Regions from separate parts of the Bacillus sp. N6 genome, predicted to be linked through region 1. Evidence: a T-box and tRNA genes for the amino acid it is inferred to sense, from the RefSeq annotation. Region 1 holds a T-box; the other holds one or more tRNA genes.
The links. The T-box of region 1 lies ahead of lysS (lysine--tRNA ligase). A T-box ahead of a tRNA ligase gene usually reads a tRNA of that ligase, here a tRNA-Lys.
Positions count from the first base shown of each region.

Region 2: it has a tRNA-Lys gene. The T-box ahead of lysS (lysine--tRNA ligase) is inferred to sense a tRNA for this amino acid. The anticodon was not compared.

Region 1 is NZ_CM127843.1:2,536,979-2,552,475, reverse strand. It holds gene ACUXVC_RS13050 (response regulator transcription factor) at 1-674, opposite strand, end outside; gene ACUXVC_RS13045 (acetamidase/formamidase family protein) at 801-1,715, opposite strand; gene ACUXVC_RS13040 (cell wall hydrolase) at 1,866-2,294, shown strand; gene lysS (lysine--tRNA ligase) at 2,354-3,907, opposite strand; T-box leader at 3,989-4,245, opposite strand; gene ACUXVC_RS13030 (DUF2197 domain-containing protein) at 4,315-4,485, opposite strand; gene ACUXVC_RS13025 (SMP-30/gluconolactonase/LRE family protein) at 4,627-5,529, shown strand; gene ACUXVC_RS13020 (class I SAM-dependent methyltransferase) at 5,526-6,227, shown strand; gene ACUXVC_RS13015 (type 1 glutamine amidotransferase family protein) at 6,353-6,985, opposite strand; gene ACUXVC_RS13010 (class I SAM-dependent methyltransferase) at 7,250-7,879, opposite strand; gene ACUXVC_RS13005 (DUF421 domain-containing protein) at 8,138-8,635, opposite strand; gene ACUXVC_RS13000 (NAD-dependent epimerase/dehydratase family protein) at 8,691-9,548, opposite strand; gene ACUXVC_RS12995 (zinc-dependent alcohol dehydrogenase) at 9,630-10,556, opposite strand; gene ACUXVC_RS12990 (hypothetical protein) at 10,717-10,917, opposite strand; gene ACUXVC_RS12985 (cysteine dioxygenase) at 11,208-11,651, shown strand; gene ACUXVC_RS12980 (4-hydroxyphenylacetate 3-hydroxylase family protein) at 11,670-13,103, shown strand; gene ACUXVC_RS12975 (carboxypeptidase regulatory-like domain-containing protein) at 13,212-13,568, opposite strand; gene ACUXVC_RS12970 (aminotransferase-like domain-containing protein) at 13,589-14,959, opposite strand; gene ACUXVC_RS12965 (DUF4030 domain-containing protein) at 15,030-15,497, opposite strand, start outside.
Region 2 is NZ_CM127843.1:4,743,718-4,759,214, reverse strand. It holds rRNA gene ACUXVC_RS24640 (23S ribosomal RNA) at 1-1,276, shown strand, start outside; rRNA gene rrf (5S ribosomal RNA) at 1,378-1,493, shown strand; tRNA gene ACUXVC_RS24630 (tRNA-Val) at 1,498-1,573, shown strand; tRNA gene ACUXVC_RS24625 (tRNA-Thr) at 1,578-1,653, shown strand; tRNA gene ACUXVC_RS24620 (tRNA-Lys) at 1,667-1,742, shown strand; tRNA gene ACUXVC_RS24615 (tRNA-Leu) at 1,757-1,837, shown strand; tRNA gene ACUXVC_RS24610 (tRNA-Gly) at 1,867-1,941, shown strand; tRNA gene ACUXVC_RS24605 (tRNA-Leu) at 1,958-2,046, shown strand; tRNA gene ACUXVC_RS24600 (tRNA-Arg) at 2,050-2,123, shown strand; tRNA gene ACUXVC_RS24595 (tRNA-Pro) at 2,134-2,207, shown strand; tRNA gene ACUXVC_RS24590 (tRNA-Ala) at 2,223-2,295, shown strand; tRNA gene ACUXVC_RS24585 (tRNA-Met) at 2,316-2,392, shown strand; tRNA gene ACUXVC_RS24580 (tRNA-Ile) at 2,397-2,473, shown strand; tRNA gene ACUXVC_RS24575 (tRNA-Ser) at 2,491-2,583, shown strand; tRNA gene ACUXVC_RS24570 (tRNA-Met) at 2,612-2,688, shown strand; tRNA gene ACUXVC_RS24565 (tRNA-Asp) at 2,692-2,767, shown strand; tRNA gene ACUXVC_RS24560 (tRNA-Phe) at 2,777-2,852, shown strand; tRNA gene ACUXVC_RS24555 (tRNA-Thr) at 2,867-2,942, shown strand; tRNA gene ACUXVC_RS24550 (tRNA-Lys) at 2,953-3,028, shown strand; tRNA gene ACUXVC_RS24545 (tRNA-Gly) at 3,042-3,112, shown strand; tRNA gene ACUXVC_RS24540 (tRNA-Ile) at 3,123-3,199, shown strand; tRNA gene ACUXVC_RS24535 (tRNA-Asn) at 3,207-3,281, shown strand; tRNA gene ACUXVC_RS24530 (tRNA-Ser) at 3,289-3,379, shown strand; tRNA gene ACUXVC_RS24525 (tRNA-Glu) at 3,386-3,457, shown strand; gene ACUXVC_RS24520 (MFS transporter) at 3,604-4,827, opposite strand; gene ACUXVC_RS24515 (TetR/AcrR family transcriptional regulator) at 5,151-5,750, shown strand; gene ACUXVC_RS24510 (L-lactate dehydrogenase) at 6,171-7,115, shown strand; gene ACUXVC_RS24505 (S8 family serine peptidase) at 7,438-11,661, opposite strand; gene ACUXVC_RS24500 (CalY family protein) at 11,695-12,300, opposite strand; gene glgB (1,4-alpha-glucan branching protein GlgB) at 12,771-14,708, shown strand; gene glgC (glucose-1-phosphate adenylyltransferase) at 14,656-15,497, shown strand, end outside.

The sequences.
Region 1 (15,497 bases):
AATCTATATCCAACACTACGAATCGTTTCAATCGCACCTTCTATATGTAACGTTTGTAACTTTTTACGCACACGTGTTGTATTTACACTTAATGTATTATCATCAACATAAGATTCACTATCCCATAATTTATTAAGTAACACTTCTCTACTCACAACACGCGGATAATTTTTCATTAATGTCTCTAATAAAATAGCTTCGTTTCTCGTTATATCAATCTCGTCATTTCTAAGTTTCAATACAAGTCTTTCAGGATATAAACAAAGACCTTGTTGCTCAATCATTCGCTCTTCTAGTTTCGGTGCATAATCTCCATATGCACGTCTTAAATGACTACGAATTTTCGCCACTACAACTTCATAATGAAAAGGCTTCGGAATAAAATCATCGCCACCGTTTTCTAACGCCATAACTTGATCCATCGTGCCTTCACGGGCCGAAATGAATAGTATCGGACATGTTGAAACTCCGCGAATTTGACGACACCAAAAGTACCCATCAAAACTCGGTAAATTAATATCTAATAAAACTAACTCTGGTTGTTCTTCTAAAAAAATGTTTAATACATTTTGAAAGTCCGATACAATAACTCCTTGATAACCATATTTCGCAACATGTGTCGATAATAGTTCTGCAATTTTCATATCGTCTTCTACAATCATAATTTTGACCATTATTGAACTCCTTTTTAATCCACAATCTCAAATATACTTATATAAAATAAATACTACCTCTTTTCACAAAATCCGTAAATTAAAAAAAGATGCTTTTATACAAAAGCATCCTTTTTCGTCCCTTATCTATTTAATATGAAATTTACTAAAAGTAAATCCTAGTTTCTCCACATAATCCATTCCTAGTTCCATACGCGCTGTTTTCAGCGGATCCACAACTTGGCAAACTTTTAAATTACCTGCTGCCGATAATAAAAGCGTTGCATCAGCTTTAGACATTGTTAATTCTTCATGTAAAAATGTCACCATATTACGTACAGCACGATTTGCTGCATCATCTAACAATTTCTCTGAAGCAATCGTCATCATTTTTTCTTTTTGAATAGCCATTGGTAATGGCCATTGTTTTCCTTTTATAATTTGAACTGTTACAGTTACCTCACCAGCAACCTCTACACCACTAACACCAATTTCACCATCACCCATTGCTGCGTGTAAATCACCTAATGCTAATAGTGCTCCTGGGACATTAACTGGTAGTAGTAATGTTGTTCCTTCTTTAATTTCTTTACAGTCCATATTCCCGCCGTGATCATGCGGTGTGCCACATGAAATGCTCTTTTCTTTCGGTGCAGTACCAATTACCCCAATCATTGGATTAATCAGGATTTGTAGTTCACTTGAAAACAAAACATATTCATTATGTATTGGGACAATTTTCACTGTATTTTCATTTAACTCATCACCCATTACACCAAGGTTTGCACCTGTAGTTAAAACGCCCTGCTCTGCAATTTCAATTTTTTCAATCGTTACGACTAATATATCGCCAGGTTCTGCTCCTTTAACATATACAGGTCCAGTCGCTGGATTAATTCGGTTCCAATCTAATTCTTGTAACACAACATCTTCAGAATCGATTTGATTTTCAAAGCAATCATATGTTTCAAATACAAGACTGCTCCCAATTTCTACTTCCATACACGGCTTATTTTCTGGTGACATTGAGTAAATGATATGGTCTTTATGAATTCGATACATAATACCTCTCCCTTTTATATTTATCTACTATTACTAATTAGCTTTTTTTATACAAGCTCCTCTTAAAATTAAATGTTATTTTTATGTAAAAAAGCACGCAGATTGTTTTATAACATACACTCTTTACTATAACAGAAAGGTGGTATCACTATGCCCCTTATTCCATACAACGAAAGTGATGTTGATTTACTAGCTCGATTAATTCGTGCTGAAGCTGAAGGCGAAGGTCGCCAAGGTGAGGAGTTAGTTGGATGCGTTGTAGTAAACCGTGTATTTTGTGATTGCTTAGATTTTAAACAACTCCGCACCGTACGAGACGCTGTATATCAAAGCCCCGGCGGATTTGAAGCAGTACAATATGGATATTTTTATCAACGCGCTCGTGAATCAGAAAAAGAAATCGCACGAAAAGTTTTACAAGGTCAATGGCGCTGGCCTGCACGATGGGCTCTTTGGTATTTCCGTCCAGTTGGAGCTTGTCCGCCTGAATGGTATAATCAGCCATTTGTAGGACAGTTTAAAAGCCATTGTTTTTATGAACCAAGTGGTGATGAATGTCCGAAAATGTATTCACGATAGTAAAATTTGCAACGCAAGTACTTAGAAATTTTGGTACTTGCGTTGCTTTTAACTGTGTTTTAGAAATCTAATAGTGTGATGAAATTTTCTATGCCTACTACATGTATTAATAATAGTATACGAGGACCATTTGATTGATTCATAATGAGCTTATATATAATAGTGAATAATTGTTTTTGATTTTCTTTCATTATTTTTTTATTTTCATGATGACAAATCGCATATAATTGCTCCATTAAGTTAGAGTAATCTTTATTAGAACGAAGTATTTTACAAACTTCTACTAGCCATTCTTTCTGCCTTTCATCTAATGTGTAGTAAAACTCTGCATTTTTCTCCTCATTTACCGCGATTAATTTTTCAGATTGAAAGTTTCTTATCCAATACTCTGCGCGATTACTTATCGCTCTCATTTCATCTAATGCATAGCTCCTATCTATTTTCTTTAATATCCCCTGTAAAATAGTTGAATCAAAATTTAATAATGGTAACGTTCCTGCTACTTGATTAAATTTCGGATATTCTTTAATCTCACTATCAACTCTAGAGATTTTAATTGCATCAAATAAATCTTCATTTTTGAGCGTTTTATTTTCATAACTATCTTTCAATCGCTCATACTCTGTATAATTACGAATCACATCTTCATCCAACCCAATATGAAAAGCAGCACCTGGTTTGTATTTTGCAAACATAAAGAGAATTACTTCTGGTATATACACTTTCAATAAATTGCTTGGTGTAATACTATTCCCTGAAGAACTAGACATTTTTTCATGATTCCCTTTAATACCAATAAAATCGTAAGCAACGTAATGAGGCGCTTCTCGATTGAATATTTTCCTTGCAATTTCTTTTGATACATTATAACTACCCGTTTCTGATGAATGATCTCTACCGCCCGGTTCAAAAATAACATCCTCTATCATCCATCTCATCGGCCAATCGATTTTCCAGTTTAGTTTCATTTTATTTGTATTTAATACGGATAACTCTTTTTCATTTCCGCATTCACATTCATACCGGACTGTTTTTAATACTTCATCAAAATGTGTAATAGTTGTTGTATCTTTTCCGCATCTCTCACAATATAATGTAGCTGGATAAAAGCTCTCTCGCTCTTCTTCACTACACTCTCTAGTTTTAAAACCCATTAAAATATCATATATTTCTTTTCGTTTATACAAGGCCTCTAATATATTTTCGTTATACCTTCCGCTTCTATATTCATCATGTTGATAAATAAATTCTACTTCAATTCCAAATGCTTGAAGCGATTTTTCAAACTCTTTTTCAAAATGCTCCGCATACGAGTTATGACATCCATACGGATCTGGAATATCACAGTATGGCATACCAATATACTTTGCAAAAGATGGATCAATATTTTTTGGAACTTTTCTAAACCTATCATAATCATCCCACGAAAATATAAAACGAGTCTTTTTCCCTAAATCTTGAAGTGCTCTTACTACGAAATAAGTCGTTACGATTTCACGAAAGTTCCCAATATGAACAGAACCTGACGGACTAATTCCAGATGCACAAACAAACATTTCTTTATTTGGATGTTTCCTAATTAATTCATGTGCTACTTCATACGCCCAATGCATATATTACTCACCTCAATTATTTTTTGTTTCTCATTTCCAGTTTTATGCAACAAAAAAACTCCCACCCCCAAGATTATTCATCTTGAGGACGAGAGTTGTTAGCTTCGCGGTACCACCTCAGTTTGTTAATATGTCACCATATTAACCTCTTCAGGTACGGCAAAATATGCTTATACCCTATCTCTATAACGGGAGAACCCGTCGCACCATCCCTAAATAAATTAGTTCCTTGCGCAGCTCCAAGTCTTTTTTCATTAAGATGTATACCGCTCTTTCTCAGCTACCAGAGCTCTCTGTACGTATTCTTTCTTAACTACTCTTCTCTTCTATGCCTTAAATATTAGTTTTTTAATATGATAATTTATAACACTTTTATTGTCAAACTTTTCCGAATCGAAATCGTAAAATTATCTAAAAAAATTCTTTATCGCTTCTAATTGAATTTTGTGGCTACACTCATCACAACAATATGCCCCTTTTGGTTTCTCTTTAAATCGCTTATATTTTTCACTACCTTCGTAAACACGAAATATATTCTTACAAGAAAAGCAAACAATCTCATAAAACATCATATGCATTTTCCTCTCCGTGTTTATAAACCTTTTAATCACTTGAGAAGATTAGTTTTCTAGAGCACAAATCATAATATCCTCTGACTAAAAGGTTTACCTCTATTCTTATCGAATTATATTAATATCTTATAACGCGAGGTGAACATCTTGTTCAGTAATATAGACTTAGTTTTAAATGTTAAAGCAAGTTTAGCTGAAGGACCATGTTGGAATGAAAAAAAGCAACTTTTATATTGGGTTGATATTATGGAGAAAAAATTATGCATATATAATCCTACTACCAATACGAACCGAGTAATCGCTCTCAATCAACAAATCGGCTGTGTTGTTCCATATTTAGAGGATGTACTACTCTTAGCTATGGAAAACGGCTTTTATTCTATTAATGTAAATACAGAAAAACTGACACATATTTTTGACCCCGAACCTCATTTAATAGAAAATCGTTTCAATGATGGAAAATGTGATCCAGCTGGTCGTTTCTGGGCAGGTACTACAGATACATACGGTATGAATGCTGCAGGTTCCTTATATTGTTTACATAATAATTTGAGTGTAGAGAAAAAAGTTTCACACGTAAATACTTCAAACGGAATCGCTTGGTCACCTGATCATACATACTTTTACTTTATAGATACACCTACTAAAAAAGTGGTTCGCTATCAATATAATATACGTACTGGAGACATTCATAATCCAAGTGATGTAATCATTTTCTCTGAAAATGATGGTCTACCTGATGGTATGACAATTGACGAAGAAGGTTGTTTATGGATTGCACATTGGGGAGGTTCAAAAATAACTAGATGGAATCCCTCTACTGGAGAACAAATATTAAGTATTCCAATTCCTGCGTTATATGTAACATCATGTACATTTGGTGGGCCTAACTTAACTGATTTATATGTTACAACAGCCAGAACAAGAATGACGGATGACGAATTAAAAGAGTATCCACATGCTGGTGGTATTTTTCGAATTCAAACAAATATAAAAGGTTGTCCTACATATGAATTTTGCAATAAAAATATTGGAGTTGAAACAATGTGAACCGTATCGATTACATAAGACAAGAAGAAAAGAAATATCACGACCTTTGCTATGAACAATATAAACTGTTTGAAGCTGGCTCTTGGCTTTTCAAACCAGTTAAAACGGTTATGGACTTGATGAACCACTTTGACGGACAAAACAACTTGCAAGTACTTGACCTTGGCTCTGGCGTCGGTAGAAATAGCATTCCAATTGCACAAAAGATTAAAAATGCTAGCGGAACTGTTACATGTGTTGATTTACTTAATTCCGCTTTAACAAAGCTACAAATTTATAGCAAAGAACATGACGTATTCGAGGTTATAAAAACAGAACAAGCAGCAATTGAAAACTATCATATTAGACCTAATACTTATGACTATATCGTTGCAGTATCAAGTTTAGAGCATGTTAAATCAGAAGAAGATTTAAAAAACGTGCTCCAATCTATAAAAAGAGGTACAAAAAACGGTGGTATTAATTGTTTAATTATTAACTCTAACATACAAGAAATTGATTTAAAAACGAATGAAGAATTAGAGGCTTTAATTGAAATTAATCTCCTAACTGAAGAAATGATACGCCTATTAAAAAGTATTTATAAAGGATGGAAAGAAGTAAAAGTTGAAATAAAAGAATTAGCTTATAATATAGTTCGTAATGAAAGACACATTCGATTAAAAACAAATGCCATTACATTTGTCATTCAGAAATAATACTATAAAAAGTAAGGATATTTCCTCATATATTCATAGGAATACCCTTACCTTTTATTTTCATAAAATTATTTTGTTATTAGTTTTCGCATCATTTAAAATATAATTTTCATTCGACATACTACTCAGCTATTAATTGAATTCATTAACTGGAAGAAATATTCTGCTTCATGAGTCTCATTCAATTTATACCATGAATGAAGTGTATCCGGCGCAAATACATCTAATTTTTTCAGTACTTCCATGGCAAATTCTAGAGGCGCTACACCCGATGCAGTAATAAGGTTTCTACTAGACGCTACAGGTCCCACTTCATAAAATTTTTCTCCTTTATAAGTAGGACAAACCATTTTCATATACTCTAAACTATTACTTGTGTGATTTATAGAATCCAAGTAACCGTAATTTGCAAGACCTATAGTTGCACCGCAAATTGCTGCTACAATTGTACCAAGTTTTAAAGCTTCATCAACTGTTTTCAAAATAGGTTTATGTATTTCTTCACTCCAAGTATTCCCTCCAGGTAAAATTAATAGATCGTTACTCTCAAGGATACATTCATCTAGGGAAATATCCGGCTTTATATTCAAGCCCCCCATTGAAATAATCGTTTCTTTATTTATTCCAACTGTTACTACTTTAAAAGGCGCTACATCTTTTTTGAAATATCTCCCTGTATTAAGTTCAGCAATTAAATGTCCGTATTCCCAATCAGACATCGTGTCAAATACATATAGATAGGCTTTTCTTGTTTGCATTCAATAACACTCCATTCATATGCTACACTCTTAATTAAAACGAGTGTTCTTTTCAGTTTAACATTTTATGCAATATTTATGGTGTAAAATTCCAAATAAAAGAGCACTTGTTTCCGCAAGTGCTCTTTTCGGGGATTTTGAGATACCCTATTAACGAAAGTTAAGCTTACTTAAAGTTAAGAGGTATTTATACTATATGCTTGTCCTTTTTATTTGTGCATGATCAATATATAAACATCTTTAGAAATATTTAAAAACTTTTATTTATAGTTCCTTCTGGCATTTTATCATTAAGAAATTGATTGAAGGTTTATTTTCCATGTGCTTATTTGGTTCATCAATTTCGGAAACTTGTACTAGTCCATATTTATTAAAATCTCGTTTTATAGATTCAGAATTATAGAAGAACATTTTTACTCCTTCCATTATTTCGAAATAGTCTTTATCCAACTGTTTTCCCTTGCCAAACATTGGAGCTTTTTGAGAAACAGTTGTGAAAACCATATATCCACCTGGTTTTAGCTGATTATAACAATCTTTAATAAATTGCTCTCTCTCCTGCTTATTCAACAAATGCAAAAGTGCATGACTATATATACCATCATATGATTTGTTATCAAAAGGCATCTCATTTACCGAACCGTGATAAATGCTAATATCTTCTAGTCCATGTTGCTTTGCTAAATCAATGGCTGTTTTTGAAATTTCAATACCTGTTACATTTATACCATTATCGATAAAAAACTTTGCATTTCTTCCATATCCAATACCCGGAACTAATATATCCTTAACATTCTTTTCAAGAAAAAAATCTTTTGTCAAAATTGCAGATTCTGTAGGTTCAAATCCCCACATCGTTTGTTTTTCAATAAAACTTGATTCCCAAAATTCCATTATGTATCTATCTCCTTATTTTCAATCCATTTTCAGTATCAAATTAAAAGCATTTTTGTATTTGCTATACAGTTTTTTCTTCTATTCATACCACTTACCTTAGTCATCGTAGCTCCATTGAATATAGCATAATAATAAGCCTATATCTAATATAAAGATTGGTTAAAAATCTACCCTATTTTATTAATCCTTACGTTTATAGAAAATAAAAAAACAGCCAATATTTTTATGGTAGTATTGGCTGTTTCTCATGAGAAATTATCTTTTTATATTGTACCGATCTAATACTTTTTCTAACATTTCTAAAGTTATTGGTTGTGCTTCTTTTATTAATTGATAACCAATACGACCATTCGGTTCAGCTGTAACTTTTTGTAAAATCTTCAAATCATGAATTCCTTTTTCTCTTAATTGCATATAAAGTTGTTGTTCCGACATTTTTGCCTGCATCAAATTCTCTTTTACAATCTCTCCGTTTTCAACAATTATAATGCTACTTCCATTTAAAAATTTTTCCACCTTCCTTAATTTCAATTCAAAGAAATGAATGATAAGTAATATGCTTGCAAATATGATAGCTGCAAATATAGATGGGACTACTTTTCTACTTAATACAGGTTCTACAATAATACGGCCAATTGATACAACTATAATGATTTCAGCTCTTGTCATTTGGCTGACAGATGTACTACCTGTCATTTTCAAAACAATTATTCCAGTAAAAGTTAATATAATACTTTCCCAAATTATATTCATAATAACCCAATCCTTTAATGGTGTATTTTACTATCATTCCCATTAAAGGTGTGTTTTACTTACCTATTAAGTTGTTAAATCCTTCAGACCATGATGGAAATAAAGGTATCCAACCATACTCTTTACGTGCCTTATTATTGGAAGCTCCTCTTTCCCAACTATTTTTCCCATCTTGAACTTTAGGCTTAGGTGCCCCTATCGCTGCTGCATATATTGGTAACCATTCTTTACTAGTTGCTGGATAATTATCTACAATATTTACGATTCCTGAAGGCCAATTAAGGGCTAGCATAGTAGCTCTTGCAGCATCTTCAACATGTATAAACGAGCTTATCCCGTCTGATGCGATAATTTCATTATTACGAACTTGATTTGCTATTAATCCGTTTTCCGCATACCAGGTTCCTGGTCCGTATAATGTGCCGTAACGAAGTATAACCGATTCAGGTAACTCAATAACAGCTTTTTCTAATTTCAATATGCCATTAACAGTGACTTGCCGAGGCATAGAAGCAGTAATATGTAGTGAGTTTTTTTCAGTCGCAAATGTATCCCCTGGTTCATACGCCCATGAAATACTTTGAGCGATTATTTTCTGTACCCCTACATTTTTAGCGGCATCGACAAGGTTACGAGTGCCTTTTGTTCTAATTTTTGCATTATCCTCAAAATCCCATGAAGATAATGACGTTAATTGATGAATAACTACATCGGGATTTGTTTCTTCTAATACAGAAAATACAGCCTTTCTATTAAATACATCAGCTATTACTGGTATAGCACCAACCTTTTTCATTGCTTCTACTTGCGAAGTATTACGGATCATCGCAAAAACTATATGCCCATTTTTTATTAACATTGGCAATAAAGAACGTCCTATTACACCAGTTGCACCTGCTACAAATATTTTCATATATGTTCCTCCTCATTTAGTAATCATAAATGTGACGAAACATTTGTGAGGTATGTGACAAATATTTGCTCATTTTTTTCGTTATTCATATGAAACATATACTTTTAATGGTTTAATTATCCCTAAACTCAATTCATCAAAGCATTCTATGAGTGAAGTATAATGTATTTCATGTTGAAAGATCTCTTCTATAAATGGTGTTTTTCCTATTTCTTTAAAAAACCAATCTGCATGTTTTTGATAATGGTATCCGTCACTTGATCCAATGATTTGCAATTCTTTCTGATAAAAGTTAGCAATTAATGTTAGTTCTTCAATATTACCATCAGACAGTATACATATTTCACCATTAGTTTTAATAGTTTTTTGCAAAGTATGGAACCCACTATTTGTAGCAGAACATTCAAAACCATAATTATATGTTTCTATTATTTTCTCTTCTGAATCATATATGTTTTTCGCACCAAAATTCTTTGCAAAATCTCTTCTATTTTTATTAGGCTCAACAACATCCACGTGCTCAACGCCTACATAGTATTTTAAGAAATAACAAGCGAGTAAACCAATAACTCCCATTCCAGTTATAAGTACTTTTTCATCCTGTCGCGGGTTTAGTTTCAATACTCCTTTAGCGGCATCACACGAAAGAATAGATAATAAAGCAACTTTAGGTTGTATAGAACTAGGCACTCGAATTACTTTATAACCCTTAACTATCCCTATCGTTTCATGTCCATAAAAAGAAACTACTTTATCGCCTACGTTTACATGTGTTACTTTATTACCAACTTGAATCACTTCACCATAACTTTCATATCCAGTTTTTCTTGGATAAAAAGGATTCGTATCTGTAACATCGGATCCATTATACTGTGGTAACTCGGCCCCAATGCTTATCGCTCCTGCGATTGTTTTAACGATAATTTCATCGTCCTGTATGTCCTTAATTTCATTTGTTTCCCACTCAAGTTGTTTAGGCCCTTTTACAATTAACTTATATTGTTCCATTTATATCCTCTCTTTTTATAAAGATGTTATAAGTAATATTGTTATCCATCTAGATTTCGACTAAATTTATTTACCTAATAGATGATAAATTACCCTTGCCCACGTTTATACCTTTAATGCTCCTGTACCTTTCTGTTCAGCGTCTAATACTTTAAGATTACTATTCTGATAACATTTTAAGAAAAGTCGTTGCCGCCCAAATGAAATACGCAAGTTGCGTCACGATATACATCGTAATTTCAAAACCTGTAAGCTTTCTTTCCCTTTTTATTTTCTTTAAGTATCTATAAAAACAAAATGAACATAAGATCAGTAAAACAATAGACATTTGATATAGATTATCCACTAAAAGAACTGCCATTTATTTCATCACCTTTCCAATAAAGTGAAACTTTAATCAGTGGGGGTTTTGTTCATCCTTCACTGATTATCAGCCCTCACCAGTCGGGATTTAACGGGATAAAAAATATATAGTTCAAGCATATCATTTTAACGGAACAAATTACCACAATTTTCAAATTGAATAAACTTCCTAAGTAAAAGAAGTCACTTTTTGGAAATGTTTCAATACAATATTATGTAATTCAATACTCACTATATAATATTAGATTAGGTTTTCTTTTACTGTACATGCTTAGGAGGAAGTTTTACATGCAATTGATTCATAACATACAAAAAACGTTTAATAACCTATGTAACTACGATACGGTCAATTTAATACACGCTATTCAATCATTAAATATTTCACTTCATAAAATATCTCCTTTTATTACTTCACCAGTTAATCTGGAATATGGAAGGAACGTTATCTATCAGTCTGAATTTGTAGAGATTTTAGTATTAAATTTCCCCAGCAAAGCAAAGACTTTTGTGCACGATCACGGAATATCTGTAGGATGTATACTAATAGTCAATGGTACGCTACAAAATATAACGTACGAAAATAATAGCGAGCGGATTGAAGAGTTTACAGAGGGAAATATTTTTACAGTAAAAAAAGATACTGTGCATAAAATGTATAACGCTACAGATTCAACAGCAATAACATTTCATGTATATTCCCCACCATTAAAAGATGTACAAATATATGAGTAGTCTTTAAAAGGAGGAAATATGCAAAATTTAAAGGATCACTATATAAAGAGCTTACAAGATGGTCGAAATGTTTGGCTCTATGGACAAAAAATAGATGTAACTACAGATAAACATTTTGCAGGAACATTAAGTACCATTTCTAATTTATTTACATTGTTTGATGACCCCATACGAAGAGATTCTATTGGATATGTGAGCCCAAACACGAAAGAATTTGTTCATACAGCATTTTTAGTTCCGAATTCCTATAATGAATTATTAATGAGAAGAACTGCATTTGAAACGTGGAGTTATGCTACAGACGGTGTAATGAGTAGATTATCTGATTATGCAAGATCGAGACTTACTGGCTGGTACGTATCAAGATATTTTTATAAAAAATTCGATGCACAGTTTCCAGATAAAATTACATCTTATTATGAAAAAGCGAGAGATAATCACTTGTTCTTAAGTGTAGTTCAACGTGACCCACAAATAAATCGTTCTACAGAATCAATATTGAATGCAAAAAATTTAGGGTTACTAAGAGTTACTAAGGAAACTTCTGATGGGATTTATTTAAATGGTGCAAAAATGATAGGTACTGCTTCTCCTTATTCAAATGATTTATTAATCTATCCATTAGCAAAACTGACTGATACTCAAAAAGATTTAGCTCACTTTCTCATTGTGGCAGCCAATTCCCCTGGATTACATATGGTTTGTAGAGAACCATTTGCGAATACAAACTCTAGTACAGTTGATTCCCCTCTTAGTTCACAGTACGATGAAATGGATGCACTATTAATCTTTGATAATGTATTTGTACCATGGGAACGAGTCTTACTATATAACAACCCTGAAGCGTTATGGGCAATAAAGTCAGATGTAGCTTCTAGTAGTTTAGCTTATCACCAAGCAATGGTACGATTAGTAGTAAAGCTAGAATTTATAACTGCAATTGCTTGTGAAATTGCTGAAGCGATCGGTGCTACTACTTATTTGCATGTTCAAGAGAAGCTTGGGGAATTAATTATGCAAATCGAAACAATTCGCGCACTTTTAATTGCTGCTGAAGTTGAAGGTACTACAAATGATACGAAAACTTATTTGCCGAATTTTAAATATATCGAAACTGCAAGGGGTCTTGGTTCCAAATATTATGCCCGTGCAATAGAAATTTTACAATTAATTGGAGCAGGTGGGTTCATTCAACTTCCTTCGAGCTCGAATGACTTCAAGAGTCCTATAGCTGATTTATTGAAAAAGTACTTTAAAGGAACGAATATAGATGCCGAACAACGCACAAAATTATTTAAGTTAGCCTGGGATATCATCGGAAGCCCCTTAGGATCTAGACACGAATTGTATGAAAGATTTTATGCTGGAGATCCAATACGAAATACAGCTATGCAATATGTAAATTATGATAAAAATCACTTTAAAAAGATGATAAGTAAATATTTACATTGATGAAAAAGAGCACTCTTTGAAGAGTGCTCTTAAAAAATATATAATTATCCAATTACATATATAATTGCTCCGGCCACAACTGCTACTTTTCTCCGTAATGTTTTCATCTTATTCACTTTTATTTTTATAATTCAGCTTTATTACTTCTGGTATATACTTCCTATCATATTTTCTCGTATAGATTTCTCCATCAGGAGTAACGTATTGTAAAACAATCTCACCACAAACCCCATCTAGTATTTCAAATTCACCTTGTGCATTTGAAATACTGTGTTCCTTACTTTCAATTGAACCTTCATATATTTTCACATTAAATATAGGTTCGTTATTTTGATCTACGATAATACCTCTTGAATACTTAGCAACTGCTATGCATTGATCCTCTTTTTTATAATATTTAGTCACAACTATTACTCCAATTATTATAGCGCTACATACAAACAAGAGAATGATTTTGCGCCTCACAACGAACCTCCTAATTCAAATTATTCTTTTCTAAACTGAAAATTAAACTGTCTTAATTGCTTGATTTCCTCAATTACTTTACGAATACCTTCTTCAATCTTATCTTCTTTTACATTCGAAACATTTAACTTTAACAGTTTTTCTTTAGGAAAATTCCTCATATAATTCTTATCAATAGTATCGACACTTATTTGAATGTCACCTAATTTTTGTATAAGTGTGTCTGTAACTGTGTTTTTCTGCATTTCTAAACAAGTGTGTATTCCAAATGTGTTTTGTCTATTATATGTAAATAATGATGGATTTTCATTTTGCACTTTTTCTAATGTTTTTGCTAGTTTTATCGATCTATTGTAGTAGGAAGAATTAATTTTACTTTTATGACGTTCAAACATCCCGCTCTTTATATAAATTTCTAAAGCCGCTTGAGAAATCATCGGACTATCAATATCTAGTATCTTTTTGTATGTATAGAAAGCATTTGCAATGGATGGTGGGATGACCGCAACTCCAACCCGTAAACCAGGAAAAATAATCTTAGAATAACTTTTCAAATATATGACATGACTACAATTATCCAAGCTATATAACGGATCTGCTTTTGAATCAGTTTCTAAATCTGCTAAATAATCATCTTCCACTATAAATACATTGTATTTCTTAGCCAGTAATACGATTTTTTCTTTCTCATCTTTAGAATAAGAAGTTCCAAGCGGATGATGATATCTCGGTATCGTATAAAAGAATTTTATTTTTCCAGTTTGAAATATTTGCTCCAATTCATTCAAATCGATACCTTCATTCGTACGTTTAATACCGATTAAAGGAACTTTATTTATTTCTAGATAATCAATATATAGATGATATGTTGGCTGTTCAATTAATATGGTTTCATTTCCATTCGGAAATGGTATAGAAGTTAATATAGCAAGCGCCTGCTGAACACCTGACGTTATAAAAATATTTTCTTCTTTTGTAAAGACTTGATAATTTGCTAGTTGTTTTTGAATAACTGGTATTAAAGATGGTAACCCTTTCGGCGTTCCATATACAAACAAATCATTTTTATACGTATCAATAGCCTTATTAATACAATGTTGAAAATCTAAATACGGAAAAACATCTGGATCTGGTGCTGAAGAGGCAAAGTCAATTATCTCATTATTTTCTATCGTATTCTCTGATTTTTTAACAACGTAGTATCCACTTTGAGGGACAGAATATATAATGTGACGCTTTTCTAATTCATGAAGCGCACGTATAACTGTTGCCTTATTACATTCATATTGCGTAACGAGTGACCGTATAGACGGTAATTTCTTCCCTTCTTTTATTTCTCCATTTTGAATCATATTTTCTATGTCGTTTAAAATATTTAAATACTTATACATCTTACACCTCCTTCAGTAATTCTATATTTAATTATATCGATTTTTCATTCGTATAGCATTCATTCCTCAATTAGTTAATTTTCCGATCATCTATATCGTAAATCCCAATAGCATATGAATCATTTTCAATCCATTTCTTTACTGCTTCTGTTTTAAGTACACCTTCAACTTCTTTTTCTATTTTCTGTCCAAGTTCTCTCGCCCCTACTTCATCATCGCTAATCTTAGTTTTTATATCAATGGTAACAGGTTGATTCTTTATATAATTTATTTGCTGAATACTAAACCCTTCATATCCGTTTTTTCTGAATCCGTCATCAAATATATGTCCAAAAACTAACTCCCATCTATGTTCTGCATTTACAATCTCCTTGTTTCTTTGAGATACATTTACTTTATAGGACATAACGCCTTGAATTTGCAATCTTTTATTAATTTCTTTTTTTATTTCGTTAGCATTTTCGCTATCAGCAATCTCTAAATCTACTATCCTTTCTTTTTCATCTCTTATAGCAGCACTAAAAAAAGATTCCTCCTT
Region 2 (15,497 bases), 2.2 Mb from region 1:
GCCTGTACCGCAAACCGACACAGGTAGGCGAGGAGAGAATCCTAAGGTGTGCGAGAGAACTCTGGTTAAGGAACTCGGCAAAATGACCCCGTAACTTCGGGAGAAGGGGTGCTTTCTTAACGGAAAGCCGCAGTGAATAGGCCCAAGCGACTGTTTAGCAAAAACACAGCTCTCTGCGAAGCCGTAAGGCGAAGTATAGGGGGTGACACCTGCCCGGTGCTGGAAGGTTAAGGAGAGGGGTTAGCGTAAGCGAAGCTCTGAACTGAAGCCCCAGTAAACGGCGGCCGTAACTATAACGGTCCTAAGGTAGCGAAATTCCTTGTCGGGTAAGTTCCGACCCGCACGAAAGGTGTAACGATTTGGGCACTGTCTCAACCAGAGACTCGGTGAAATTATAGTACCTGTGAAGATGCAGGTTACCCGCGACAGGACGGAAAGACCCCGTGGAGCTTTACTGTAGCCTGATATTGAATTTTGGTACAGTTTGTACAGGATAGGCGGGAGCCATTGAAACCGGAGCGCTAGCTTCGGTGGAGGCGCTGGTGGGATACCGCCCTGACTGTATTGAAATTCTAACCTACGGGTCTTATCGACCCGGGAGACAGTGTCAGGTGGGCAGTTTGACTGGGGCGGTCGCCTCCTAAAGTGTAACGGAGGCGCCCAAAGGTTCCCTCAGAATGGTTGGAAATCATTCGTAGAGTGCAAAGGCATAAGGGAGCTTGACTGCGAGACCTACAAGTCGAGCAGGGACGAAAGTCGGGCTTAGTGATCCGGTGGTTCCGCATGGAAGGGCCATCGCTCAACGGATAAAAGCTACCCCGGGGATAACAGGCTTATCTCCCCCAAGAGTCCACATCGACGGGGAGGTTTGGCACCTCGATGTCGGCTCATCGCATCCTGGGGCTGTAGTCGGTCCCAAGGGTTGGGCTGTTCGCCCATTAAAGCGGTACGCGAGCTGGGTTCAGAACGTCGTGAGACAGTTCGGTCCCTATCCGTCGTGGGCGTAGGAAATTTGAGAGGAGCTGTCCTTAGTACGAGAGGACCGGGATGGACGCACCGCTGGTGTACCAGTTGTTCTGCCAAGGGCATAGCTGGGTAGCTATGTGCGGAAGGGATAAGTGCTGAAAGCATCTAAGCATGAAGCCCCCCTCAAGATGAGATTTCCCATAGCGTAAGCTAGTAAGATCCCTGAAAGATGATCAGGTTGATAGGTTCGAGGTGGAAGCATGGTGACATGTGGAGCTGACGAATACTAATAGATCGAGGACTTAACCATATAATATGAAGCAATGTTATCTAGTTTTGAAAGAATATAAAAAACTTGTTGACTTTAGAAGTTAAATGAGTTACAATAATTCTTGTCTTAAATGAATACAGTCTGGTAATGATGGCAGAGAGGTCACACCCGTTCCCATACCGAACACGGAAGTTAAGCTCTCTAGCGCCGATGGTAGTTGGGACCTTGTCCCTGTGAGAGTAGGACGTTGCCAGGCAAACGGAGGATTAGCTCAGCTGGGAGAGCACCTGCCTTACAAGCAGGGGGTCGGCGGTTCGATCCCGTCATCCTCCACCATTTAGCCGACTTAGCTCAATTGGTAGAGCAACTGACTTGTAATCAGTAGGTTGGGGGTTCAAGTCCTCTAGTCGGCACCAGTTTTAATTTTGAGAGCCATTAGCTCAGTTGGTAGAGCATCTGACTTTTAATCAGAGGGTCGAAGGTTCGAATCCTTCATGGCTCACCATTTTAATGAAATATGCGGGTGTGGCGGAATTGGCAGACGCACTAGACTTAGGATCTAGCGCCTTTGGCGTGGGGGTTCGACTCCCTTCACCCGCACTTTTAATAAAATATCTCAAACATGTCTTGCGGAAGTAGTTCAGTGGTAGAATACAACCTTGCCAAGGTTGGGGTCGCGGGTTCGAATCCCGTCTTCCGCTCCAATTTTCAATATGACATGCCGGGGTGGCGGAACAGGCAGACGCACAGGACTTAAAATCCTGCGGTGGGTGACCACCGTGCGGGTTCGACCCCCGCCCTCGGCACCATATGCGCCCGTAGCTCAATTGGATAGAGCGTTTGACTACGGATCAAGAGGTTAGGGGTTCGACTCCTCTCGGGCGCGCTTTTATTAACGGGAAGTGGCTCAGCTTGGTAGAGCACCTGGTTTGGGACCAGGGGGTCGCAGGTTCAAATCCTGTCTTCCCGATATTCCCAAAAACATGGGGCCTTAGCTCAGCTGGGAGAGCGCCTGCCTTGCACGCAGGAGGTCAGCGGTTCGATCCCGCTAGGCTCCACTTATTTTAATATCATTTATGGCGGTGTAGCTCAGCTGGCTAGAGCGTACGGTTCATACCCGTGAGGTCGGGGGTTCGATCCCCTCCGCCGCTACCATAAAGGACCTTTAGCTCAGCTGGTTAGAGCAGACGGCTCATAACCGTCCGGTCGTAGGTTCGAGTCCTACAAGGTCCACCACTAAAGGTTTATATCTCGGAGGTATACCCAAGTTCGGCTGAAGGGATCGGTCTTGAAAACCGACAGGCGGCGAGAGTCGCGCGGGGGTTCGAATCCCTCTACCTCCTCCATTTTTTCTTAAATTACATATTATATCATCGCGGGGTGGAGCAGTACGGTAGCTCGTCGGGCTCATAACCCGAAGGTCGCAGGTTCAAATCCTGTCCCCGCAACCAAATGGTCCCGTGGTGTAGTGGTTAACATGCCTGCCTGTCACGCAGGAGATCGCCGGTTCGACCCCGGTCGGGACCGCCATTTTAATAAGGCTCGGTAGCTCAGTCGGTAGAGCAGAGGACTGAAAATCCTCGTGTCGGCGGTTCGATTCCGTCCCGAGCCACCATTTTGAAGTCGCAAGCCGGCTTAGCTCAATTGGTAGAGCAACTGACTTGTAATCAGTAGGTTGGGGGTTCAAGTCCTCTAGCCGGCACCACTTTCAAAATGAGCCATTAGCTCAGTTGGTAGAGCATCTGACTTTTAATCAGAGGGTCGAAGGTTCGAATCCTTCATGGCTCACCATTTTCAATTTAATGCGGGTGTAGTTTAGTGGTAAAACAAGAGCCTTCCAAGCTCTGGTCGAGAGTTCGATTCTCTTCACCCGCTTTTCAATTATGGGCCTATAGCTCAGCTGGTTAGAGCGCACGCCTGATAAGCGTGAGGTCGATGGTTCGAGTCCATTTAGGCCCACCATAATTGTTCCGCAGTAGCTCAGTGGTAGAGCTATCGGCTGTTAACCGATCGGTCGTAGGTTCGAGTCCTACCTGCGGAGCCATATTTATAGAGAAGTACCCAAGTGGCTCAAGGGGCTCCCCTGCTAAGGGAGTAGATCGCGAACGCGGTGCGAGGGTTCGAATCCCTTCTTCTCTGCCAGTAATTGGCCCGTTGGTCAAGTGGTTAAGACACCGCCCTTTCACGGCGGTAACACGGGTTCGAATCCCGTACGGGTCATACTAAAAGAGATAGCATAAACTGCTATCTCTTTTTTGTTGTGTATAGATATAGAAGAAGCTATGACAGATTATAAATAATAAGTTTAAAATAGGATTACCTTTTCTCATGCATAAGAAGAGATAATCCTATTTTTTGAACATGTTTTAACTCTCTATTGAATGTCCATCTTGTTTAATAACAGCATGATTATATGCGAAGTGAAGAGTTTTGTATCCTAAAAGTGCAATAGTGAAGGCAAGGCCTCCTGCTATAATAGCCACACTAAATCCTGCTCGAGCTCCAAAATTATCAATAACTAAACCAGCTATCGCTGATCCTAGGGAGACTCCAATTCCAAGTCCTGTAATTGCCCAAGTCATTCCTTCTGTTATTTTTGATTCAGGTACGATTCTTTCCACAAGCCCCATAGTAATAATCATAGTAGGAGCGACAGATAGTCCTGCAAAGAAGACAATAACTATTAGCCAAGCAATAGTATTTACGAAAAATAGTGGCAGCATTGTTATCATGGAAAGTGTGACTGCTATTAAAAATTGATTATAGGGTGGAGCATTGAGTTTAAGAGTACCGAAAATAAGGCCTGCCAGGCATGAACCGATTGCATAGACAGAAAGTACAAAGCTAGCAGTTACTGCGTTTCCTTGATGTTCAGCAAAAGCTACACTAACGACATCTATTGTGCCAAAGATAGTACCTATAGCAATGAGTGTGAATACTAGTACTCGCAAAGAACCAATTTTAAATACTGTTCCTTTGTTTGTAATGTCGCCAGGGTGTACAGGTGGTTCTGTGCTTTTTTGTAGGATGAATAGGCATACCCCAATTGTAAGAAAAACAGATGATAAAAGTGGCCCTGCTTCTGGGAAGAACATAACACTTAAACTGACAGATAATACAGGACCAATTATGAAGCAAATTTCGTCGACGACCGATTCAAAGGAAAATGCTGTATGCAATTTATGGGATCCACGGTATAGTTTAGTCCAACGTGCACGTACCATAGCTGACATATTTGGCATACAACCTGCACATAAGGCGGATAGAAATAGCGTCCAATAAGGAGCTTCATATTTCGTACATAGAAGTAAGAGGATCGTAAAGAAAACACTGATACCTGTAGTCGGAAGAAGTATGCGAGATTGCCCTAATTGATCGGCCATCCGAGAAATATGAGGAGCTAGTAAAGCAGATGATAATGTAAAGGTGGCTGCAACAGCTCCAGCAAGCCAATAGTCACCACGTAACTGAGATAACATTGTAACAATACCAATGCCCATCATTGATATGGGCATCCGAGCTATAAACCCTGCTAAAGAGAATCCTTTTGTACCAGGAGCACTGAAAATCTCACGGTAGGAATTAAACATAATAATCACCAAAGTATTTGACGTTTGCATATACATTCTTCATTCTTTTAAATCCTCCTCTGTTTCATTAATACCTTCTATAAAAAGGGACAGTGAGTCAATGTAGGATATAGGTAAGAAGTTATATTATCTTGTAAGCTAGAAATAATTGACATACGCACCGTATGTCAATATCATATTAACATACGGTGCGTATGTCAATTGAAATGTTTTATCTCTGGATAGAGAGCCGATGTTTAAAGGAGTTATTCTTTTATATAGAGAACGATACTATAGTGCAATTCATTTTGAATAAAGAGAATGAATAGAAGTAGGAGGAAAAGATGATTAAAAAAACGAGAGCAGAAATGATTACTGAAACACGTGCTAAATTGCTGAGTGCAGCAAGAGAGGCCTTTGGTACAGTTGGATATGTAAATACGTCTATGGATGATTTTACAGCATCTGTCGGTTTAACACGTGGTGCAATTTATCATCATTTTGGTGATAAAAAAGGATTGTTAGAAGCAGTTGTAAAAGAAATTGATATCGAAATGGATAATAAATTAGGGAAAGTATCAGATGAAGCGGAAGGAAAATGGGAAGGGTTTGTTGGACGTTGTCGTGCGTATTTAACGATGGCACTTAATCCAGAAATTCAGCGAATTGTACTTCGTGATGCACCAGCAGTATTAGGAAATAGTTATTATCAATCATCGCATTCGCAATGTTTAACGACGATGGCGGAGATGCTTCAGCAATTAATGAAAGACTGTATTATTGAAAAGACGGACTGCGAAGCTTTAGCAAGATTCATAAATGGTGGACTAGTGGACCTTGCTTGTTGGATTGCGAATTCTGAAGATGCAGAAGCACATTTGTCTAAAGCTTTGCATAGCCTATCACTTATATTGAATGGTTTATTATTAGAAAAGAATGCATGATTTTGAATAATATCTTTTTATTAATATACGGTAATAGTTAAAAGGGAGGTGGTAAAGTATATGCTAATTCATTTATGTCACCGTAGTCTATATAGGCCAACTGACGTCCAGCGTATAAGGAGATAATGTGTTAGTTTGATTATAGAAATTGAATTTAGTTATAGGGAATAATCAAATCACATTCTTTTTATTCACAATCTAAAGAAAACGCCTCCATTGAAATTGATTCCACACCTATTCTAATAACTTTACACTCTATGTGAAAAAGTTCACAAATAGGTCATAATTTGTGAAGTAATTCACAATAATACGTGCTACAATATGAATGTAAAGAAGTTAAACAACATTAAATTAGTATTTTAATTAATTACTTAAACAATCATAAAAAATAGATGTGAACAATAGAGAGGGGAAATTACCATGAAAAAAGGTATCAATCGTGTAGTATTAGTAGGAACAGGAGCTGTAGGTTGTAGTTACGCTTACTCAATGATCAACCAAGGTGTAGCTGAAGAGTTCGTATTAGTAGATGTTAATGAAGCAAAAGCAGAAGGGGAAGCAATGGACTTAAGCCATGCGGTACCATTCTCTCCATCACCAACAAAAGTTTGGAGCGGTAGCTATGCAGATTGTAAAGATGCAGATTTAGTAGTTATCACTGCTGGATTACCACAAAAGCCAGGTGAAACTCGTTTAGACTTAGTTGAGAAAAATACAAAGATCTTTAAACAAATCGTTCGCGGTATTATGGATAGTGGATTCGATGGAATCTTCTTAATCGCAACTAACCCAGTTGACATTTTAACTTACGTAACTTGGAAAGAATCTGGCTTACCAAAAGAGCGCGTAATCGGTTCTGGTACTACTTTAGACTCTGCTCGTTTCCGTTACATGTTAGGTGACTACTTAGATGTAGATCCACGTAACGTTCATGCTTACATCGTTGGTGAACACGGTGACACTGAACTTCCAGTATGGAGCCACGCTACTATCGGTGTACAAAAACTAGAAACAATCTTAGCTAACAACGAACAGTACAATCAAGAAGACTTAGATAAAATCTTCGAAAACGTACGTGATGCAGCTTACCATATTATCGAGCGTAAAGGTGCAACTTACTACGGAATCGGTATGTCACTACTTCGTGTAACTAAAGCAATCTTAAACAACGAGAACAGCGTATTAACTGTATCTGCATACCTTGAAGGTCAATACGGAGAGAAAGATGCTTACGTAGGTGTTCCAGCTGTAATTAACCGCGAAGGTGTACGTGAAATCGTAGAACTTGAGCTAAATGAAGATGAAAAAGCGAAATTCGCTCATTCTGTAAAAGTATTAAAAGAAACAATGGCACCAGTACTATAATAATTGCTAAATAATTCAGAGGTGGGAAACTGCTTCTTACCTCTGAACTTATATAATTTAATATAAATTCCTTTTCCGGTTTCCCTTGTATATCCCCAATATACCCCTTTTGCTGGATAAGGGTCGTTTATAGAAAAGAGCACTCTACTTTACGTAGAGTGCTCTTTATTATCCCGCATTAACGGGCAGTAAGATCCCCACCTCAAAATGCAGCGAAAGCAAAGAAGTTAGTTTGGTGATCAACTGCCCGTAAAAGCCCGATTGGTGAGGGCTGATAATCAGTGAGGGATGAACACCCCCCACTGATTAAAGTTTCACTTTATCATTTTTTAGGCGTTAATCCCAATTTCTTTAAAATATCTGTCAGTGTACCGCTTTTTGATTTTTCTACAGGTGTTTGTGATTTAGATGCATCTGGCCCTTTTTTCAAGAAGTTCTTTTCAACGAAGCGAATATCTTTTTCGTCGACAATCCCATCTTTATTAAGGTCTCCGTCTTTTACAGTTAGTCCTTTTTTACCATAGTTGCTAGCGATAATTTCAGCATCTTTAATATCGATTACTTTATCAGCATTTACATCGCCGGCAAGGTTTTCGTCAGGTCTTGCATAATAATATTGGCCAAGCAGCTTACCGTCTTTTTCAGTACCAAGTTTCGTTGTTAGGCGGCTTGTTAAATGTCCTGGCACTTCTACATATAGGTTATAGTCGCGTTTATTAACTGGAAGTCCATTTAGTTTGAAGTACCCATATTTATCTAGTGAACCTTCAAACTTATGACGGTAAGAATCAGTTGCGTATACTTTTACGCCAAGCTTTGCATAATCAAACTTTTCATCTAAATATCCACGTTCATTTAAGAATGCACCAGGTTTAATATTTCCTTCTACTAGTGAATTTAAGGACATAACTGAGAATGTTTGATCTTGAAGTACACGCATTCTATTTGGTTCTGATTCACCTTGTTTCCAGTAAACAAAAATTGGTGACTCTAATTGAGCGTTTGCTTCATAAAATTCATCATTTTCTACTTTGAAAGTTACATCAATGAACGGGAAATCACCATCTAATCCAGCAAAGTTTTTGTCATCGATAGTGCCGCCAACTGTAACCGAACCTGCCTCTAGTTTCGGTTCATTTACTTTTGCGGTTACTCCTTTTTCGGAAAGTAGCTTTTCAAAAGCAGGATTAAATTTTGCATTTGCAAATTTGAAGTTCTTCTCTAGGAAGTTTACATTAAATTGCCCAGCAACAAATTGTTTTACGTGTTTTGCGTTTAGTGTTACTGTGAACTCGTCATTTTTATATAATTCTTTTTTATCGTAACTAGCTTTCGCATATTGAGCACCATGTGGGATAAACCAGTAGTTATTTACACCGCTTGGATAGTCAGCTCCTGCAGTTGCATAATCGAAAATATATACGCCTGTGTTCATTGGACCTTCCGTTCTGAAGGAGTCAGGTGTAATGCCAACTTTAAAGTCGCCATTTGCATTAATCGGTAAAAACTTATGCAAGTATGGAGAATAGTCATAGTACATAACGCCATTCGCTTCTTGCGTAATGTTTAATCCTTTTCCTTTTAAGTAGTCAACGTTTGAATCGTATACATTTCCTTTAATCCATAGTGCTTTTTTGCCATCTTCTACTGTATAATTTTCTTCATTTAACTCGTAAATACCAGGTTTTAATCCAGTTAGTTTCACTTCTGGTGGGGTATTATCAATTACAACATAATCACCTTTTACACGTGCTTTCCCAGCCTTATCATAACCGACAAACTCAATTGTGTAGTCTCCTTCTGGTAAGTTGATTTTCTCATCACCAATTGGTTTTGCAGGATCATTTGTAAAAGGATACACTTTTCCATTAAAGAATGAGTCTAAGTAGTAATACACATCAGTTTTTAGTCCACTTGTGTTTAATGTCCCAATGAAGCCCAGAGCTTTATCTGTTTTGGAATCTTTTACGATAAGATCTAACGTTTCAAGTTCGCTGTTTAATTGGAATGCCCCGTGAACATACGATTCACCGTATGGATTAAATTTAGATGTATCAGTTGAAATTGCTTTTCTTGATAGTATTGCATTTTCAATACCAGGCTCTGATACACGAATAGAGAATGGGATTTGATATGTTTCTTCTTTATTTTTCGTGTTCGTAATATGAATATATCCTTCATATCGGCCTTGTTTTACACCGGCTGGAACATTAATTTTTGCTTCAATTTCACCTGCTTTGCCAGCATCAAGAGTAATTGTTTCTGGAGCAGAGATTTTTACACCGTTTGCGACAGCATCGTTAATAGTAGACGAAGCTGGTGTATAAGAAATTTCTGTTTTAAATTCTTTTTTCTCTTGTTTATTATGATTAGTTACTTTTATATTTCGTTTTTGTTCAAGAGCTTCACCGTCTTTTTGATAAAACTTACCGAATGCAATAGATCCAGTTTCTTCGGGCACTTCAATTACTTCATCATTTACAACAGTTTGTGTCGTATCTAATACTTTAAAGCTTGTTTCTGTACGAACGGCGTTGTAAGCATCTACTCGCCCAGCTCCAACTTCATACACCGAATATTTTTCTTTTAAATCATCAGCTGTGTTCATAAGAGACGCTTTTACATCGAACGGAGAGTAGTCTGGGTGTTCTTGTAAAATTAGAGCAGCAACGCCAGCAATATGAGGGGAAGCCATAGATGTTCCTTGCATACGCTCATAGGAAACAGCGTAGTTTTCACCCTCTTGCGGGTCGTTAATATATTCAGGAACTGTTGAAAGGACAGCGACACCAGGCGCTGTAATATCAGGCTTAATATCATCATTTGCTGTAACAGGACCGCGTGAGCTAAAGTCTGCAAGATGATCGCCTTCTGTTTGAATGTAATTAATTTCATCGAAAGTTAAGGATGTGCTACCTTGTTCAATTTGAGCTTTTAGTTTTTCACCGTCTTCTTTCGTTAGGCGGAATGCTGGAATGTATTTTGTGCTTTCACCAACGTAGAAAGGAATTTCTCCATCCACGTTGTTATAAATAATAACGGCCTTTGCACCTGCTTGTTTTGCGTTAGCAATTTTTTCATCAAATGAGGTTGTACCACGTGCAACGAGAGCGATTTTTCCTTTCACATCTTTTTTACTAAACTCGTCAGGCGTACCGATTCCTACAGATTCAATAGGTAAAATTTGTCCCTTGAAATCTTCTATTTTATCAGTGAAGTTTTTGCCGAACAAAATTAGGTTAGGGAATTGTAATTGTCCAGCATGACCTGATAGTTTCGGTAAGGAAATAGAGCTATCACTGGCTCCAACCGTAATAGCAAATGGCGAAGCACCTGGTGATCCGAGTGTTGATGGATTCGGTCCAGAGTTACCAGCAGCAACGACTGTAACAACGCCTGAAAGCATCGCGTTATTAACAGCGATAGATGTTGGATCAAGAGGATTGTTGCTATCATCACCTAACGATAAGTTAATAACGTTCATACCGTCAGAAATAGATTTATCAATTGCAGCGATAATACCTGAACTATCTCCACTTCCGTATGGACCGAGTACACGATAGTTATACAGTTCAATGTCAGGTGCAACACCTTTTACTGCTGAATCAGATTGGTTCTTCTTTTGAGCAGAAACGATACCTGCTACGTGAGTGCCGTGGGCTGTGTAGAAGGAAGAACCACGGTTATCAAATTCAGGAGCACCAGATTGTTGCCATTCTGAATAAGTAGTTTCCATTGGATCTGCATCATTATTAATAAAGTCCCAACCCTTTACTGAATTTGGATCTACTTTGCTAGAGTCCTCACCAGGTTTTGCGCGATAGCCTTTATATACGTCTTTTAAGTCAGGGTGATTGTAATCAATACCTGTATCTAATACACCAACTTTAATTCCTTTTCCGGTAATACCCTCACTATGTAACTTATCTACCCCGATTTGAGGGATGCTGTCTGTTAGTTTTTGGGGTGCTTTTTGCTCAGCTTGTTTTGGTAAATTTAATTTCACTTCGTAATCTTTCCAAATGCGTTTTACAACACCAATTCGTAACAACTCTTCAACTGTATTTGCTGGTAATGTCATCGCAACACCATTTATCGCATGCTTATAAGAACGTTTAATTTGTACAGACTGGAAGTTTCCTGATTTTACTGATGGGCTGAATTGATAAAGACGTTTTAGTCCTTTTTCGAATTCTTCATGTTCTTGATCAATACGTGCTTTTATATTTTCAGGAGCAGACTGTAATCCTTTTTCTTTTTGTTTTAATTCATTAATCTTTACTGGAGCAGTTTGAAATTCTACGATGATATTTACAGGCTCAGAACTACTCGTATTAATATCTGGTGAAATTGTAAAACCAGGATTGGCATCTACCGTTTGTAATGCTAGGCGTTGTTCTTTAGAAAGCTTAGATAATATAGAATGAGCATTTGAAGCTTCAATTTGGTTAATAGGACTTTCAGCAAGTACATTGAACGGAATAGCAGTTGAAAACAAAACGCCAGCTGTTACAATTCCGGTAACAAAACGATTTTTCTTTTTCATTTATAGGCCTCCGGTAATTTATATTTTTAAAAATTATTTCTCCACGCCAGCTGTTTGCTCAGCATGGAATGTCCAGTTTAGCTGCAGGGAATCACCTTGAAATTTATTTTGATCTTGGTCGTTATCTTCAAATGAGAAGAGGACGTGTAAGTAATCTGTTTCACCAGATTTAATACCATCTATTAAGTTATGACGTTCTAGAGACGTAGCGACATCTTCAGGTTTCATAGTTTTTAATTGTGATAGTTTTGTTTCCCACACAATCTCATGATCATCGTTTGGATTAGATGGCTGTCCATCATTTACTAGAAACTTGACGATAATGTGATCACCTAAATCTTCACCGTCATTATTTTGCTTTGCATCTGTAACTTCATATGATGTTTCAAGTGCTACTTTTGCGATATCCAATGTACCTTTATTTTCAAGCTTGAAGTTCCTTTCAATAAAATCACCTGGTTTTAAATCTTTCACATTAACGATTACACTTGGATTAATAGAAAGATCTAGTGTTCCAGCTTGAAATGAGTTACTTGATGTTTCTGAATCACTGAAATAGGCGAATACACCGCCGAATGTAAGGGATAAGCCAAGTGAAGCGGTGATAATTCCCATTCCTACTTTTTGTTTTAATGACATAAGAAAGCCTCCTAGTTAAATTTGTATAGCAACCGTTCGCAACAAGGATAAATAAGTAAACATAGTAGTCCGCTATGAATTATAGTTACGAAAGATCATAGTTCTTTATTGAGAACAAGTATATGCTTATGAATTTCGCGTTTCAATAAAAATATGACAAAAAATGTTGAGAAACATTTTTTTATTACAGATTATTTTGTTTTGATTTTGAGTGGAAAATAGCATGAAAAATAGTATAAACCTAATAAAATAAAGGTTGAGAAAAAAATAATAGGAGGAAATATAGAAGTAGAATGAAGCGTTTACAATGAATATTCGTCAAAATTCGATATTTTACACGGAAATGTGAAGAAAAACTAACATTTTTAAGAAAAAAACGAATGTTTTTTATAAATTAACAAGGATATTGCAGTTTTTCGCAGAAATAGTTAAAGTATAAAAAATTCTGTCATCTAAGTGAGGTGAGCATATTGAATGTAATAAATTGTGAAGAAGTGAAACGAGATGAGTTTCATACAGAAAAGTACTATGAAAGTTATAACATCTTTGGCGCGCATGTTGTGACGGAAGATGAGATTCAAGGGGTACGATTTACAGTGTGGGCTCCTCATGCGAAAGCAATGAGTGTTGTTGGGGATTTTAATGAGTGGGATTATGAGCAACATAAGATGCTACAAGTGACAGAAGAAGGCATTTGGTCCTTATTTATACCGCATATTGAAGAAGGAGAAATATATAAATATGCGATCGAAACGTTGGCTGGTGACGTCATTTTAAAGGCAGATCCGTATGCTGTATATGCAGAAGTAAGACCGAATACGGCATCTGTAGTTTTTGATATAAAAGGATATGAATGGAATGATAAAAACTGGAATCGTAAGAAAAAGAAAAAATTGATTTATAAAGAAGCGATGACAGTTTATGAATTACATTTTGGTTCTTGGAAAAAGAAAGAAGATGGAACGCTGTACTCTTACAGGGAAATGGTTGAAGAGCTCATCCCGTATGTGGTGGAACATCAATTTACACATATTGAAATTATGCCGCTTGTTGAGCATCCATATGATCGTTCTTGGGGATACCAAGGAACGGGATATTATGCAGCGACGAGTAGATTTGGTACGCCGCATGATTTAATGCATTTTGTCGACGAATGTCATAAATATGGAATCGGTGTCATTTTAGATTGGGTGCCGGGGCATTTTTGTAAAGATGCTCACGGTTTATATTTGTTTGATGGTACACCGACCTATGAATATAAAGATAAAGATGTACAAGAAAATCCAGTATGGGGAACTGTCAATTTTGATTTAGGAAAGAGAGAGGTACGTAATTTCTTAATTTCAAATGCGTTATTTTGGATGAGATATTTCCATATTGATGGTTTCAGAGTTGATGCAGTTGCGAACATGTTGTACTGGAATAAAGAAGGACAAGAGCAAAGTAATGAGCATGCTGTTTCATTTTTAAGGGAGTTAAATGAAGCAGTGTTTGCAGAGGATGAAGATTTTCTTATGACGGCAGAAGATTCAACAGCTTGGCCACTTGTAACAACTCCAACGTATGAAGGTGGGCTTGGATTCAATTACAAATGGAACATGGGCTGGATGAATGACGTGCTGAAATATATGGAGTGTGCGCCTGAATATAGGAAACACATTCATGAGAAAATGACGTTTTCTTTACTATATGCGTACTCTGAAAACTTCATATTACCGCTTTCTCATGATGAAGTCGTTCATGGGAAAAAGTCGTTATTAAATAAAATGCCAGGTGATTACTGGGATAAGTTTGCTCAACTTCGTTTATTATATGGATATTTCTTTACTCACCCAGGAAAGAAGTTACTTTTCATGGGAGGAGAATTCGGACAGTTTGATGAGTGGAAAGACCTTGAAGATTTAGATTGGAATTTACATGATTTTGAAATGCATCGTTATATGCATGATTACTTTAATGAGCTCATAGCATTGTATAAGCGCTCAAAACCACTTTGGCAACTTGACCATTCACCTGAAGGTTTTCAGTGGATTGATGCTAATAATAATGAGCAAAGTATTTTCTCTTTTATTCGCCAAGGGGATAAACAAGAAGATGCGTTAGTTGTCGTATGTAATTTTACGAAAGCTACATATGATAACTATAAAGTAGGTGTACCAGATTTCGAGTATTATAACGAGATTTTAAACAGTGATGCACAGCAATATGGCGGTTCGGGGCAAGTGAATAAGAAACGTCTTAAGACAATTCTAGAACCGTACCATAATCAAGCGGCACATGTAGAGATTACAATTCCACCATTCGGCGTATCCATATTACGACCAGTGAAGACGAGAAAGGGGAGCAAAAAACAAGATGGCTCAAAAACAAAAGTGCGTAGCAATGTTACTAGCAGGGGGAAAAGGTAGTCGTTTAAGTGCATTAACAAAAAATTTAGCCAAGCCAGCTGTTCCATTTGGTGGTAAATATCGCATTATTGATTTTACGCTAAGTAACTGCGCAAATTCTGGTATTGAAACGGTTGGGATTTTAACACAATATCAACCACTAGAACTTCATAATTATATCGGAATCGGCAATGCATGGGATTTAGACCGAGTAAGCGGTGGAGTCACAGTATTACCTCCTTATGCGGAGTCTTCAGGTGTGAAGTGGTACACAGGTACGGCAAGTGCCATTTATCAAAACTTAAACTATTTAAGTCAATATGAACCAGAGTATGTTCTTATTTTATCAGGCGACCATATTTATAAAATGGATTACAGTAAGATGCTAGATTACCATATTGAGAAAGAATCGGACGTATCCATTTCTGTTATTGAAGTACCTTGGGATGAAGCGAGTCGCTTTGGCATTATGAATACAAATGAAGAAATGGAGATTGTTGAGTTTGAAGAGAAACCACAATTTCCAAGAAGTAATCTTGCATCAATGGGAATCTATATTTTTAATTGGTCAATTTTGAAAGAGTATTTAGAGATGGATGCAAGAAACCCTGAATCTAGTAACGATTTCGGAAAAGACGTACTTCCGCTTTTATTGGATGAAGGGAAGAAGTTAATGGCGTATCCGTTTGAAGGATATTGGAAAGATGTTGGAACGGTGAAGAGCTTATGGGAAGCGAATATGGATTTGCTTCGCGATGAAACATCACTGAATTTAAACGATCGTAATTGGCGTATTTACTCTGTCAATCC